DNA from 2 places in the Kitasatospora sp. MBT66 genome. Region 1 is predicted to be linked to the other one. Evidence: predicted binding sites of a transcription regulator. Region 1 holds the regulator's gene; the other holds the start of a gene.

Region 1 (7,507 bases):
CCGACGCGCTCAAGATCGCGATCCAGCAGGACGTCCAACTGCTCCGGCGCGGCTGCTCGTTGCGCACCATCTACCAGCCGGTCGCGATGTCCGAACCGCCCGCCCTGGCCTACGCCGAGGAGGTCACCCGGCGCGGCTCGCTGATCCGGATCCTGGACGAGCCCATCCAGCGGCTGATGATCTTCGACCGCTCGGTGGCCGTGATCTCCGCCTCGGACGACCACAGCACCGCCGCGTTCATCACCGACCCGGCCGCGATCGCCTTCATCGTCAACGCCTTCGAACGCGACTGGTGCCGCGCCGATGCCATCGGCCGCTCCACCGCGCCCGGCCGGGGCGCCGCCCACAGCCCGCCCGAACGCGTCGGCCGCCTGCTCGCCCGCGGCCTCACCCAGCGCGCCGTCGCCACCCGCCTCGGTCTGAGCGAACGCACCGTCGCCGCCCACATCTCCCGGCTGCGCGACCGCTACGGCGCCCAGACCCTCTTCCAGCTCGGCTGGCTGATGCGGGGCGGCCGTGACGACGGATGAGCCGGCGGCCCCGGCGGTCCCCAGGACCTCCGAGGTGCTGAACGCGGTACTGCCGGACGAGGCCGCCCGGGAGCTCTACCTCGCGGTGCTGCGCGAGGGCGGCCGGATCGGGTCCGCCGAGGTGGACCCGGCGGACCGGGGCGCGCTGGAGGCGCTGATCCGCCTCGGCCTGCTGGTGCCGCACGCCCTGGACTCGTCGTACGTGGCCGTGAGCCCGCGGGCGCTCGCCGACCAGGTGGCCGCGGACCTGCGGGCGGAGGGGGTCAGGCTGCTCCAGCAGTCCGAGCGGTTGCCGGACCGCCTGGACGAACTCGTCCGGGCCTACGAACGCACCTCGCGCCACCTCGATGTGACGGGAGGGGTGGAGCATGTCGAGGGTGTGCCGGAGATCCGCACGCTGCTGACCTGCCTCGCGCGGGAGTACCCGCACGAGTCCATGACCATGCAGCCGGGAGGCGCCCGTCCGGCCGGCGTCATCGCGGACATGCTCCACCACACCAGTGCCTACCTGCGCAGGGGCGGCAGCGTCCGGACGATCTACCAGCCGCCGGCCAGGCTCGACCCGGCCACGGTCGACTACGCCGCGGAGGTCACCCGACTCGGCTGCTCGATCCGGACGCTGGCCGCCGACTTCACCCGCCTGGTGATCTTCGACCGTTCGGTGGCGGTGCTGCCGAAGGGCGCCGACGGGACAAAGGCCGTACTGGTGACCGATCCGGCCGTGGTGGCGTTCCTGGTGGACACCTTCGAGCAGCACTGGCACCACGCCGAAGGCGTCAACTGGGCCGCGCTGGCTGCCGGTACGGCCGATTCCGCGGTGCACGAGCAGGTCGGCCGGCTGCTCGCCCAGGGGCTGACCCAGCGGACGATCGCCGCACGGCTGGGACTGAGCGAGCGGACGGTGGCCGCCTACATCTCCCGGCTCCGGGAGATGTACGACGCGGAGACGCTGTTCCAGCTCGGCTGGCAGATGCGCGGAGCCCGGGCGGGGGAGCCCGGTGCCTGAGCCGCGATCAGCCGGTGGCCGCGCCGGTGGGCCAGTAGCCGGTCGGGCCGACGGCCGGGGGCTGCTGCCGGGGGACGGTGAACTGCTCGCCGGGGGCGGTCCAGAAGCCCTCGCGCAGGGAGAGCGCCATGCCGGCCCAGTCGAGGGCGGTCTCCACGGTGTGGTGGAGCGCCTCCTGGGACCAGGTGTCGTCGAAGACCAGCGGCAGGACGGGGGCGACCTGCTCGATGGTGGCGATCAGCGGGTTGTGGGTGATGGCCTCGTCCACCAGCAGGACGATCGGCTTGCGCAGCGCGGACGCCCAGCCCAGCTCCAGGCTGACGCCGGCGGAGAGCGGCGCGCCGACGTAGGCGAAGACCAGGTCCGCGGACTGCAGCGCGCGGAAGTCCGACGGCACCCGCGGCTCGGGGGCGCGGCCGGCGACGGTCCAGGCGTCACTGTGGTGGGCGCTGTAGACGGCGGCGCCACTGCGGAGAAGGGTGGTGCGGAGGGTGGTCAGCCGCGTCCGGCTGGCGAGAGTCACCACACTGTCCGCCGGCCCGGTCAGCCGCATCAGCGGCGCGGCCAGGAAGACTCGTGCACGCCGACCCTCGTGGGCCTGGCTGTCGTGGTGACGCAGGTAGGGCTCAGTCATGTCGACTCCGGGGAGTGGCTGATCGGGTTCACCAGGTCCGGCAGGGTTGGGTCAGGGGTTCCGATCGGCGTGGCTGCGGTCTCCGCCCGAGGTGCGGGGCCGAATGGTGAATTGAAGGTACATCGGCAAGTGTGGTGAGCTTGCCGGGACCATCGGGAGCGAACTGATCGTCCATCGCTCGGGGCGGTCGAGTCCACTGCTGAGAGGTGTCATCTGACTGCCTGGCATGGAGATGACGCACTTCTGCGCAGGGGGCATGTGGCGCGCGCGTTCGAGCTGGGGCATTATGTGGTCGATTGCTCAGCTGTTCCCATTGCTCGATACCTTGCGACTACTCAGGAAGGCGTGATCGCATGCTTCGCCTGCGCCGGCACGTTCGCATTGTGGCAGTTTCGATCGCTGCCGTTGTAGCAGTATTGACCGCGAGCAGCCAGATTGTCTCGGCAGCTTCCGGCCACCAGCCCGCGTCGCACAGCCCCGCGTCCTCGGAGCTGCGGACGGTGGCACTGACGGACAGCGACAGCAACTGGACCTGAGCCGGTTCGTCGGAGGGCTCGCCGGGTCAGTCGGTGACCTGGTCCAGCCCGTCCGGCCGGCTCTCGGGGTGACCGTGCTGAGGCGTTCGGGCCAGCACGTATCCGAGCTGGAACAGTGAATCGACCTTGTAGTCCTCCCGCATGTCCGCTATGTGACGTGCGAGGGTCCGTTCACTGATGCCGAGGCTCCTGGCTATGACGCGATGACTGGTGCCCTTCAGCAGCAGATCGATGATCGTCTGTCGCAGGCGTGAGATGACTTCCTGGGGCACCGCTCGGGCGCCGTCGAATTCGAGTGCGCGGTTCCAGTTGCGCTCGAAGATGTCGGAGACCAGATAGCTGATGATCGCCCTGTCGTGAATGAACGCGGCCACATTCAGGTCGTCGGCGACAGGAATGATGGCGGTACGCCGATCGACGACGATGAGTCGCGTATAGGGCTCGTCCAGGGTGCGGACCTCCCCGCCCCCGTCCGTGATCGCCAGGACGTAGTCCCTGGTGGCCGCGTGGTAGCGGGTACTCGGGTGGTAGATCGTCCGGAACGAGGCGCCTCTCTGGAGCAGGGCCAGATCCCGGTCCCGGCTGCTGGCAAGGGCCTCCGGAGGGCGGGGACCGCCCGGCTGCGCGGCCAGGAACTCCTCGGTACAGCTGTTGGTCAACTGGCCCAGCCGTTGGTTGATCAGCACTTTTCCGCGCACGTACTCGATGCTGCCGCCGGTCTGCTTCGGCGTGTGGAAAGCCTCGGTCAGGTCCTTCAGGTCGATCGGCAGTGCCTCGGCCCGGGACAGCAGGTCGAGGGCCTTGCGCTGCCAGGAGGCGATGAGTCCGGACGAAAGCTGCTGGGGGTCCACGGCCACGAGGACGTTCGGATCGTCCGTGTCCGGCACCAGCAGGCCGATGTCGAGAAGCTCCTGAAGGTACTTGGCATCGGTGGCCTCCCGGTTTTCGGGCAACAGGCGACCGTGGGTGTGCAGGATGTCGAGATACAGCTTGCGTGCATTATCCGAAAGGACGCCGAGACCGCCTGAGGTGAGTCCGGGATCGGCCGTCTCGCTCATCTGCGGCTCCCTGGTGTCGGATAGGGCTGTGCGAAGCCGGGGCGCCGGCTTCGACGGGGATCTTGGACAGAGCCTTCGAGGGCCGGCATCGGTGTTTCTCGATCTGCTGTTGCCTGCACCGAGCACTCTCTCACCAAACGCCGCGCCGCCGGGACCCCCCGGCCAGGGGGAAACCGGCGGCGTCGGCGGGGCGGCGCGGGAGGTCAGCGCTTGGGGCGCCAGACGACCAGGGCGCTGGAGTGCGGCGTGGGGGGCTGGTACGGGACGAGGTCGCGGCGGTAGGAGGCGTGGATGGTGGCCTCGCGCTGCTGGAGTGCGGCGGCCGCGCTCTCCAGGGAGTCGGCCAGTTCCGCGATCCGGGACTGGAGGGCGCTGACCTGGTTCTCCAGCTCGATGATCCGCTTGATGCCGGCCAGGTTGATGCCCTCGTCCTGGGAGAGCCGCTGGACCTCGCGCAACTGCTGGATGTCGCGCGCGGAGTAGCGGCGGCCCCGGCCGGCGGTGCGGTCGGGGCAGACCAGGCCGAGCCGGTCGTACTGGCGGAGGGTCTGCGGGTGCAGACCGGAGAGCTCGGCGGCCACCGAGATCACGTAGACCGGGGTCTCCTCGGTGAGCACGTAGTGGGGCTGCGGGGCGCTCCGGCGCGTGGTGCGCCGGGCGCCGCCACCGGGAAGGCCGTCACCGAGGCCGGGTCCGATGGGTTCGTCGGGGATCATCTGGTCGTCACGCTCCCTTCGCCGCTCTGAACAGGGCGGCTCGTGGGTCGTCGGAGGCGGTCGCCTCGCGGTACTGCTCCAGTGCGGTCAGCGCGTCGCCGGTGACGGTCTGGGGCACCACGACCTCCACGGTGACCAGCAGGTCGCCGCGGGTGCCGTCCTTGCGGGTGGCGCCCTTGCCGCGGGCCCGCAGGGTCAGGCCGTTGGCACTGCCCGGGGGCAGCTTGAGCTTCACCGACGGGCCGTTCAGCGTCGGCACCTCGATGGTGCCGCCGAGCGCGGCCTCGGGGAAGGTGACCGGGACGGTCACGGTCAGGTTGTCGGCCTTGCGCCCGAAGACGGGGTGCGGGTCGACGTGCACGGTGACGTAGAGGTCACCGGGCTGGCCGCCGCGCTCGCCCTGGGCGCCCTTGCCCTTGAGCCGGATCCGCTGGGCGTCCTGGACGCCGGCCGGGATCCGGACCTGCATGGTGCGGGCGGAGCTGGCCCGGCCGCTGCCGTGGCAGTCGGTGCACGGGTCGTCGACGATCATGCCGCGGCCGCGGCAGTCCCGGCAGGGCTCGGAGAGCGCGAAGGCGCCCTGGCCCCGGCTCACGGTGCCGGAGCCCACGCAGGTCGGGCAGACCCGCGGGGTGGTGCCGGACTTGGCGCCGGTGCCGTTGCAGAGGCGGCAGGGGGCCTGGCTGGTCATCCGCAGCGGGACGGTCGCACCGTCGACGGCCTCCTCGAAGGAGAGCGTCACCTCGGTCTCGACGTCGGAGCCGCGCCGCGGCTGGGCCTGCCGGCCGCCCCGGTTGAAGAGGCCGCCGAAGACGTCGCCGATCCCGCCGTTGCCGCCGCCGCCCTGGCTGCCGCTGAACAGGTCGCCGAAGTCGAAGCTGTAGCTGCCGGTGCCACCGGGGCCGCCCCGGAAGCCGCCGTTGGCGAAGAGGCTGCGGGCCTCGTCGTACTCCTTGCGGCGCTTCTCGTCGGAGAGGACGTCGTAGGCCTCGGAGATGTCCTTGAACCGCTCCTCGGCCTTGGTGTCGCCCTTGTTGGCGTCGGGGTGGAACTCGCGCGCCAGCTTGCGGTAGGTCTTCTTGATCTCTGTGGCGCTGGCGTCCTTCGGCACGCCGAGGACCTTGTAGTAGTCCTTCTCCACGTAGTCCTTGCCGCTCATGGCCGGCGCCACCTCCCGAGGTCCATCGTCACAGTGCTGTCAACGGTCGGAACCCGGCGGGTCGTGCCGGGGGACCTCGACAGCGCGCTGCGGAGCCGTCCGCCGTACTGGCCGGCGTACGACTCCGCAGCGCAAGGGTTGTCAGCTGTCACCGGTGGTCAGCTGTCCGAGCCACCGTCGGCCTGGTCCTTCTTCTCCCCGCCCTTGGCGGTGTCGGCGTCCGGGCCGGGCGTGGTCTGGGTGCCCGGCTGGGGCTCCGCGACCGCGACCATCGCCGGGCGGATGATCCGCTCGCCGATCCGGTAACCGGGCTGGAGGATCTGGACGCAGGTGTCCTCGGTGACCTCCGAGGAGTAGCTGTGCATCAGCGCCTCGTGCATGGTCGGGTCGAAGGGCTCGCCCTCCTTGCCGAACTGCTGCAGGCCCAGCTTGGCGACGACCGTCTCCAGGGACTCGGCGACGGACTTGAAACCGCCCGTCACCTCGCCGTGGTCGCGGGCCCGGCCGATGTCGTCCAGGACCGGGATCAGCGACTCCAGGATGTTGGAGACGGCGATCTCGCGGACCGTCAGCCGGTCGCGCTCGACCCGCTTGCGGTAGTTCTGGTACTCGGCCTGGAGGCGCTGGAGATCGGCGGTGCGCTCGGCGAGCTGCTTGGCCGCAGCGTCCCCCGAGGGGGTGCCCGCGTCGGTGCCCTCGGCACCGGCGGAGGCGGCCTCCTCGGCGGCCTTGATCACGGCCTCCTCGGCGGCGGAGTCGTCGCCGGGCTCGGCACCCTGCGGCTTCTCCGTCATGCCGCACCGCCCTTGGGCTTCTCGTCGTCCACGATCTCGGCGTCGACGACGTCGTCGTCCTTGGCACCGGCCTCACCGGCGTCGCCGGCCGCGCCCGCCGCACCGGCGGCGTCGGCGTTGGCGTAGAGCGCCTGGCCGAGCTTCTGGGCGGTGGTGGAGACCTTCTCCGAGGCCTCGCGGATCGCCGCGATGTCCTCGCCCTTCAGGGCCTCCTTGAGCTCGCCGATGGCGGTCTCGACCTCGGTCTTGACGTCGGCCGGGAGCTTGTCGGAGTTGTCGGCGATGAACTTCTCGGTGGAGTACACGAGCTGCTCGGCCTGGTTGCGGGTCTCCACGGCCTCGCGGCGCTTGTGGTCCTCCTCCGCGTACTGCTCGGCCTCGCGCATCATGCGCTCGATGTCGTCCTTCGGCAGCGCGGAGCCGCCGGTGACGGTCATCTTCTGCTCCTTGCCGGTGCCGAGGTCCTTCGCGCCGACGTGCATGATGCCGTTGGCGTCGATGTCGAAGGTGACCTCGATCTGGGGCAGGCCGCGGGGGGCCGGCGGCAGGCCGGTCAGCTCGAACATGCCGAGCTTCTTGTTGTACGCCGCGATCTCGCGCTCGCCCTGGTAGACCTGGATCTGCACGGACGGCTGGTTGTCCTCGGCCGTGGTGAAGATCTCGGAGCGCTTGGTCGGGATCGTGGTGTTGCGCTCGATCAGCTTGGTCATGATGCCGCCCTTGGTCTCGATGCCGAGGGACAGCGGGGTGACGTCGAGCAGCAGGACGTCCTTGACCTCGCCCTTGAGGACACCGGCCTGGAGCGAGGCGCCGATGGCGACGACCTCGTCCGGGTTGACGCCCTTGTTGGCGTCCTTGCCGCCGGTCAGCTCGCGGACGAGCTCGGCGACGGCCGGCATACGGGTCGAGCCGCCGACGAGGACGACGTGGTCGATCTCGGAGAGGGCGATGCCCGCGTCCTTGATGACGTTGTGGAACGGGACCTTGCAGCGCTCCAGCAGGTCCGAGGTGAGCTGCTGGAACTGGGCCCGGGTGAGCTTCTCGTCCAGGTGCAGCGGGCCCTCGGCGGAGGCC
Region 2 (7,507 bases), on a different contig from region 1:
CGGCGGCCCGTTGTCCGAGGGTGGTGCCGCTACGAGAGCGGGGCCTCCAGCGCGTACCCGACACCGTGCACGGTGCGGATCCAGCTGGCGCCGATCTTGCGGCGCAGTGCCTTGACGTGGCTGTCGACGGTGCGGGTGCCGGACGCGTCCGTCCAGTCCCAGACCTCGGCCAGCAGTTGTTCACGGGTGAGCACGGCGCGCGGCTGGGCGGCCAGGCAGGCGAGCAGGTCGAACTCGGTCGGCGTCAGGTGGACGTCGCCCGAGGCCAGCCGGACCCGGCGCTGCACATGGTCGATCTCCAGCTCGCCGAAGCGCAGGCTGCCCAGCGCGGGCGTCCGGGCGGCCTGCTGGGCACGCTCGACGCGGCGCAGCAGCACATTGACCCGGGCGGCCAGTTCGCGCATGGAGAAGGGCTTGGTCATGTAGTCGTCGGCACCGACGCCGAGGCCGACCAGCAGGTCCGTCTCGTCGTCCCGCGCGGTGAGCATCAGGACCGGCACCGGGCGCTGGGCCTGGATCCGGCGGCACACCTCCAGTCCGTCGAAGCCGGGCAGCATGATGTCGAGGACGACGAGGTCCGGCTGCCAGGTGTGGAAGCCGTCGACGGCGCCGGGGCCGTCGTGGGCCACCGCCACCTTGAAGCCCTCCGCGCCCAACCGGGCCGCGATCGACTCGGCGATCGTGGGTTCGTCCTCCACCACCAGCACTCTGCGCTGGCTGCTCACCGTGCCGCCGGTGTTCTGGTTGTCCTGCTGAATTTCTGTCACGGTCACGCCACCGCCCCCAGGGCTGCGGGCCGGCCACCTGTGGGGATGGCGAAGGCTCCGCTTCGTAGTCTTGTTCCGTCGTGGACTGTGCCGGGTCCGCCGTCCCGTCGCGTGCGGGGGTGACGGCGAGGGCGTGGGCCGCTCTCCGTCTCCCGTACACCTCGCAGCGTACGGACCGCAGGTGATTCCCGGCAGGTGGACCGGACATTTCCGGCCCGCGGACCGGTCGGTCGGACCGGCTTTCGGGCCCACCGGGAAGTGGGCACGGGCCGATACCTTACCCGGCGTTTTTTCACTCTGTAACGGTACGTATGCACATGAGTTGACACCAAGCCGCCGGTCAGGGCGGAAAGCGGCCCCGAAAGGGGTAGAAGGTCTGGACCAATGCGGGCCGGTGCGGACCCCGGATCCTCACGGCGTTCTCCCAGCGGACTCCCAGCTGTCGGACGTACCGTGACCACGACAAATTCGTGGGGGTGGGATTTCCGGTACGCGCCGGTACGTTGGACACGCGCGGGTGACGGCTGCGGGCGTTGGAGCGGAGGCGGCATGACGGAGCGACAGGCGCCCGCCGGGCACGGCGGGCCGCCGTACGGGATGCTCCGGGCCGGCCTGCGGACCGGCGCGGTCGACTGGATCCTGGCCCGGGTGCCCACCCTGCGCCGCAATCCCTTCGCCCTCGGCTACCTCGCCGTGGTCGGCGCCACCACCACCTTCGCCGGGCTGGCCGCCCCGGAGCTCGTGCTCCGGCTCCAGGAGGCCTCCAGCTCGGACGGGCACAACCTGTTGCAGCACCCGCTGCGCGCGCTGCTGTTCAGCGGCTTCTGGGTGGCCGGGCCGGTCTGGATGCCCTACCTCTGGGCCTTCGCCTTCACCGTCGCGCCGCTGGAGCGCCGGGTCGGCCCCGGTCGGGCGGCCGTGGTCTTCGCGGCCGGGCACGTCGCCGCCACCCTGCTCTCCCAGGGGGTGGTCGTGGTCGCGGTGGAGACCGGCCGGCTGGAGCCGGCCGCCATGGACTACCTCGACATCGGCGTCAGCTACGGCGTGCTCGCCAGCCTCGGCGCGCTGGCCGGGCTGCTCCGGCCGGCCGGGCGCGCGGCCGTGCTCGCGCTGGCGGTGGCGCTGATCGCCGAGCAGATCGCCGCCGACCGGGACCTCGTCACCGGGATCGGCCATCCGGTGGCGCTGCTGGCGGGGGTGGCGCTGTGGCGCTGGCTGCGGCGCTGGGACGGCCACCGGCCGCGCCGCGCCCGGCTCGGGGTGCCCGCCGAACTGTCCCGGCCCGCGTCCGCGGCCCGCGGGGCCGTGGTGTCGGGCCGCTCCTGAGTCCGTGCGTCGGGGGTGCTCCCGGGCCCGCGGGACGGGGGTGCGTGCCGGGGTCCGTCCGGTGGGACCGCTTCCCGGTTCGCGTACCGGGCCTTTTTGACGGCCCCGCGACGGCCCTCGATGAGCCCGTTGCGTTCGCTGACGGCGAACGCGCGACGGGGAACATCCGGCGGCCGCCAAGCCTTAGTCAGGTCGACTCAAGTTCACTGACCGGGGAGAGATCATGGCATCGACGTCCACACCGCTCACCCTGCCCGTGCTGCCGCTCGACGACGAGGTCGTCCTGCCGGGCATGGTCGTCCCGCTGGACCTGAAGGACGCCGAGGTCCGCGCCGCCGTCGAGGCCGCGCGCGCCGCGGCCACCGGCGGTGCCGGGAAGCCCCAGGTGCTGCTGGTCCCGAGGGTGGACGGCTCCTACGCGGCGGCCGGCACCCTCGCCACCGTCGAGCAGGTCGGCCGGCTGGCGGACGGCGACCCGGCCGCGCTGGTCCGCGCGGTGCGCCGGGTGCGGATCGGCGTCGGCACCACCGGACCCGGCGCCGCGCTCTGGGTGGAGACCACGCCGTTCCGCGAGTCCTCGGTCGGCACCCCGGTGGCCGGTCGGGCCGCCGAGCTGGTCAAGGAGTACAAGTCGCTCTCCACCCAGTGGCTGCGGCGGCGCGGCGCCTGGCAGATCGTCGACCGGGTGGCCGCGATCGAGGGCGTCGGCGAGCTCGCCGACAACATCGGCTACGCGCCCTTCGCCACCGCCGAGCAGAAGCTCAAGGTGCTGCTGGAGGCCGACCAGGTCGCGCGACTGGAGTACGCGCTCGGCCTGCTCCGGGACCACCTCGCCGAGGAGGAGGTCAACGACACCATCCGCAAGGACGTCGAGGAGGGCGTCGCCAAGCAGCAGAAGGAGTTCCTGCTCCGCCGCCAGCTGGAGGCCGTCCGCAAGGAGCTGGCCGAGCTGAACGGCGACCCGGCCGACGAGGAGGACGACTACCGCACCCGGGTCGAGGCCGCCGACCTCCCGGAGAAGGTCCGCGAGGCCGCCCTCAAGGAGGTCGACAAGCTGGAGCGGGCCAGCGACCAGTCGCCCGAGGGCTCCTGGATCCGCACCTGGCTGGACACCGTGCTGGAGCTGCCCTGGAACGAGCGCACCGAGGACAGCTACGACATCGCCGGCGCCCGCGCGGTACTGGACGCCGACCACGCCGGCCTGGCCGACGTCAAGGACCGCATCGTCGAGTACCTGGCCGTCCGCAAGCGCCGGGCCGAGCAGGCGGCCGCGGGGCAGGCGCTCCCGGGGCAGCCGGACGCCTCGGACGAGGCCGTCGCCCCGAAGGGCGGCGGACGGCGGGCGGGCGGCGCGGTGCTCGCGCTGGTCGGCCCGCCCGGTGTCGGCAAGACCTCGCTCGGCGAGTCGGTGGCCCGCGCCATGGGCCGCACCTTCGTCCGGGTCTCGCTCGGCGGCGTCCGGGACGAGGCCGAGATCCGCGGCCACCGGCGCACCTACGTCGGCGCGCTGCCCGGCCGGCTGGTCCGGGCGCTCAAGGAGGCCGGCTCGATGAACCCGGTCGTCCTGCTCGACGAGATCGACAAGGTCGGCTCCGACTACCGGGGCGACCCGGCCGCCGCCCTGCTGGAGGTGCTCGACCCGGCGCAGAACCACACCTTCCGGGACCACTACCTGGAGGTCGAGCTCGACCTCTCCGACGTGGTCTTCCTCGCCACCGCCAACGTGCTGGAGTCCATCCCCGAGCCGCTGCTCGACCGGATGGAGCTGGTCCGCCTGGACGGCTACACCGAGGACGAGAAGGTCGTCATCGCCCGCGACCACCTGCTCCCGCGCCAGCTGGAGCGGGCCGGGCTCAAGGACGAGGAGGTCGCGGTCGACGAGCCGGCGCTGCGCAGGCTCGCGGGCGAGTACACCCGCGAGGCCGGCGTCCGGAACCTCGAACGGGCGATCGCCCGGGTGCTGCGCAAGGTTGCCGCACAGACCGAGCTGGGGGAGCGCGAGCTGCCCGCCGCGATCGGCGCGGAGCAGCTGCGCGGCCTGATCGGCCGGCCGCACCACGTGCCGGAGGCGGCCCAGGAGCCCGCCGAGCGCCGCACCGCGGTGCCCGGGGTGGCGACCGGCCTGGCGGTCACCGGGGCCGGCGGCGACGTCCTCTTCATCGAGGCCTCGCTCGCCGACGCCGAGACCGGCGGCACCGGGCTGACCCTGACCGGCCAGCTGGGCGACGTCATGAAGGAGTCCGCGCACATCGCGCTCTCCTACCTGCGCTCGCGCGGGGCCGAGCTGGAGCTGCCGGTCACCTCGCTGCGGGACCGGGGAGTGCACCTGCACATCCCGGCGGGCGCCGTCCCCAAGGACGGTCCGAGTGCCGGCATCACCATGACCACCGCGCTGGCCTCGCTGCTCTCCGGGCGCAAGGTGCGCGCCGATGTGGCGATGACCGGTGAGGTGTCGCTGACCGGGCGGGTGCTGCCGATCGGCGGGGTGAAGCAGAAGCTGCTCGCCGCCGACCGGGCCGGGGTCACCACGGTGATCATCCCCCGGCGCAACGAGGCCGACCTGGACGACGTCCCGGCCGAGGTGCTGGAGCGGCTCACCGTGCACCCGGTCGCCGACGTCCGGGAGGTGCTGCGGCTGGCCCTGGAGCCGGCCGAGGTGCTGGCCGCCGTCGCCTGATCCCCGGCCGGGCCCCGGTCCGGCGGCCCCGCACGGAGCCCGTCCCGCCCCGGTCCGCCGGACGGGACGGGCTCCGTCCGCCGTGCCAGACTGCGAGGATGCCGTCCCTCACCCAGCGCGTCCTGGCCCGGGTACCGGGCCGGGTGCGTCCGGCCCTGGTCCGGCACCGGCGGCTGGTGAAGTTCCTGCTGGTCGGCAGCGGCTGCTTCGCCCTGACCGTGCTGATCAACTACGCGCTGCGGTTCACCGTCATGCCGAGCAAGCCGGTGCTGGCGCTCACCGTGGCGACCGTGGTCGGCACCGTCCTCTCCTATCTGCTCAACCGGCGGTGGTCCTTCCGCTCCTCCTGGCGCCGGCGCGAACCGCTGCTGTTCGTCCTGGTGAGCGCCGTCGCCGTGGCGGTCAACGACCTGCCGCTGATCGCCTCGCGCTACCTGCTGAACCTGCGCGAGCCCTGGGTCAGCCCGTTCACCCAGGAGCTGGCCGACTTCCTGAGCGGGATGGTGCTGGGCACCTTCGTGGCGATGCTGTTCCGCTTCTGGGCCATGCAGCGCTGGGTCTTCACCCGGGTGGAGGAGGCCGCGGCGGGAAGCCCCGCGGGCGTCGGGGTCCTAGGCTCGGAAGGGCAGTGAGCCGCGGCGGGAGCGGGAGCGGGAGCGGGTGAGGGTGATGCGTGAGACGGACGGCGCCCCGACCGGGCCCGCGAGCCAGCAGGGGATGCGCCGGGCCAATCTGGCGCTGGTGCTCGGTGTGATCGCGCGCGCCCCGCGCTCGCGCGCCGAGGTGGCCGCCGGGACCGGGCTGACCAGGGCCGCGGTCTCCTCGCTCGCCGAGGAGCTGATCGGGGCCGGACTGGTGGTCGAGGAGGGCCCGGCCGCGCCCAGCGGCAAGGTCGGCCGCCCCGGCACCGCGCTCGGTCTCAACCCGGACGGCCCGGGCGGCCTCGGCGCCGAGATCGGGGTGGAGCACCTGGGCGCCTGCGTGGTCGACCTGCGCGGCGAGGTCCGCGCCTGGCGCCGCCAGGAGATCCGCAACCGGGGCCGGCGCCCGGCCGCCGTGATGGCCGACCTCGCCGAACTCGTCCGCCGGGCCGCCGCCGAGGCCGGACTGCGCCCGGCCGGGCTGGCCCTGGCCGTGCCCGGACTGGTCGGGATCGACGGCGCACTGCTCCAGCGGGCCGCCAACCTGGGCTGGGAGGAGGTGCCGCTCGCCGCCGAGCTGCGGCTCGCGCTGCGCGCCGCCGGCGCGGGGGAGCTGGCCGAGCTGCCGATGCGGGCCGACAACGAGGCCAACCTCGGCGGGCTCGCCGAGCTCTGGCTCGGCGGCGGGCCGGAGCACTTCCTGCACGTCTCCGCCGAGGCCGGGATCGGTTCGGCGATCGTGGTGGAGGGCCGGCTGCTGCGCGGCGCGCGCGGCTTCGCGGGCGAGCTGGGGCACGTCCCGGTGCGTCCGGACGGTCCGCGCTGCGCCTGCGGGGCGCACGGCTGCCTGGAGCAGTACGCGGGGGAGGCGGCGGTGCTGCGCGAAGCCGGTCTGGAGGGCATCCGGGGCGACTGGGTGGCGCTGCTCGCCGAACGGGCCGAGGCCGGGGACGAGGAGGTGCGGCAGGCGCTCGCCGGGGCCGGCACCGCGCTGGGGATCGCCTCGGCGGGCGCGGTCAACCTGCTGGACCCGGCGGAGGTGGTGCTGGGCGGAGGCTACGCGCAGTTGGCGCCCTGGCTGCTGCCCGCGATGCGGGCCGAGCTGGCCGCCCGGGTGACCGTCCGCCCCTGGGCTGACGAGCGGCTGACGGTCTCCCGACTGGGCCGCCGCGGCCCCCTGCTGGGAGCCGCGGCGGGAGTGGTCCGGTCGGTGCTCGCCGATCCGGGCCGGCTGGAGGCCTGAGGGCCGGGAGCGGTGGTCAGCCCTCGATCAGCTCGCGGCTGCGGTGCGAGGGCCGGCGCAGCACGGCGGCGAAGGTCACCGCGACCCCGGCCAGGGCCCAGGCCAGCAGCACCAGCAGCGGCCGGGTCAGCGCGGTGCCGTCGAAGTAGGCGATGGAGCGGGTCGCGTCGGTGCCCGCGCCGTTCGGGAACCAGGCCCCGATCGCCCGCCAGAACGGCGGCATCAGCGGCGGCGGGAAGACGCCGCCCGCGCTGGGGTTGCCGAGCACCACGAAGAGCAGCACCGCGACGCCGATGCCGATGATGTCGAACAGGCACTGCAGCGCCATGGTGAACGCGCCCACCGCGAAGACCACCAGCGCGCCGACGGCGGACATCGACCAGAACGGCCCGGGCAGCGCGTCCAGCACCGACTTCACGATGATCGCGCCGCCGATGCCGGCCGCGACCGAGTAGAGCGCCAGCGTGCCGAGGCGGATCAGCGCCCGGTTGGTGTTGGCGGGCTTGGCCCCGGCGCTGACGCCGAGGATGGACGCGACCAGGTAGCCGCCGACGCACCAGCCGATCACCAGGTAGAAGGAGGAGAGGCCGTTGGCGTCGCCCTTGGCGAGCGGCACCACGTCCTCGACCTTCACGGTGCGGCCCTGGGTCTTCTCCAGGCCGGTGACGATGCTCTCGGCGGCCCGGGCGGCGGACGGGCCGCGCGCGTTGGCGACCAGCAGCACGTCCTCGGTGGACGCCGGGTCCACCACCAGCGCGGCGTAGACCTTCTGGTCCTTGATCTGCTGGGTGGCGGTCTCCGCGTCCGGCGCGGTGACGGCCTTCACGGCCTGGTCCGGGACGGACTCCAGGCC

What was found. The regulator HspR, encoded in region 1, represses chaperone genes until heat shock. The targets are predictions, from matches to a motif close to TTGAGNNNNNNNNNCTCAA.
Region 2: a site for HspR is predicted at 2,276-2,294, ahead of lon (endopeptidase La). Genes of this name have one in related genera too.

What each region holds. Positions count from the first base shown of each region.
Region 1 is NZ_JAIY01000004.1:508,096-515,602, reverse strand. It holds gene BI06_RS55075 (LuxR family transcriptional regulator) at 1-530, shown strand, start outside; gene BI06_RS08980 (helix-turn-helix domain-containing protein) at 565-1,536, shown strand; gene BI06_RS08975 (hypothetical protein) at 1,544-2,170, opposite strand; gene BI06_RS08970 (TrmB family transcriptional regulator) at 2,733-3,764, opposite strand; gene BI06_RS08965 (heat shock protein transcriptional repressor HspR) at 3,968-4,480, opposite strand; gene dnaJ (molecular chaperone DnaJ) at 4,488-5,639, opposite strand; gene grpE (nucleotide exchange factor GrpE) at 5,798-6,433, opposite strand; gene dnaK (molecular chaperone DnaK) at 6,430-7,507, opposite strand, start outside.
Region 2 is NZ_JAIY01000006.1:1,070,857-1,078,363, reverse strand. It holds gene BI06_RS17180 (response regulator transcription factor) at 30-767, opposite strand; gene BI06_RS17175 (rhomboid-like protein) at 1,317-2,093, shown strand; gene lon (endopeptidase La) at 2,317-4,770, shown strand; gene BI06_RS17165 (GtrA family protein) at 4,869-5,402, shown strand; gene BI06_RS17160 (ROK family transcriptional regulator) at 5,440-6,654, shown strand; gene BI06_RS17155 (ABC transporter permease) at 6,671-7,507, opposite strand, start outside.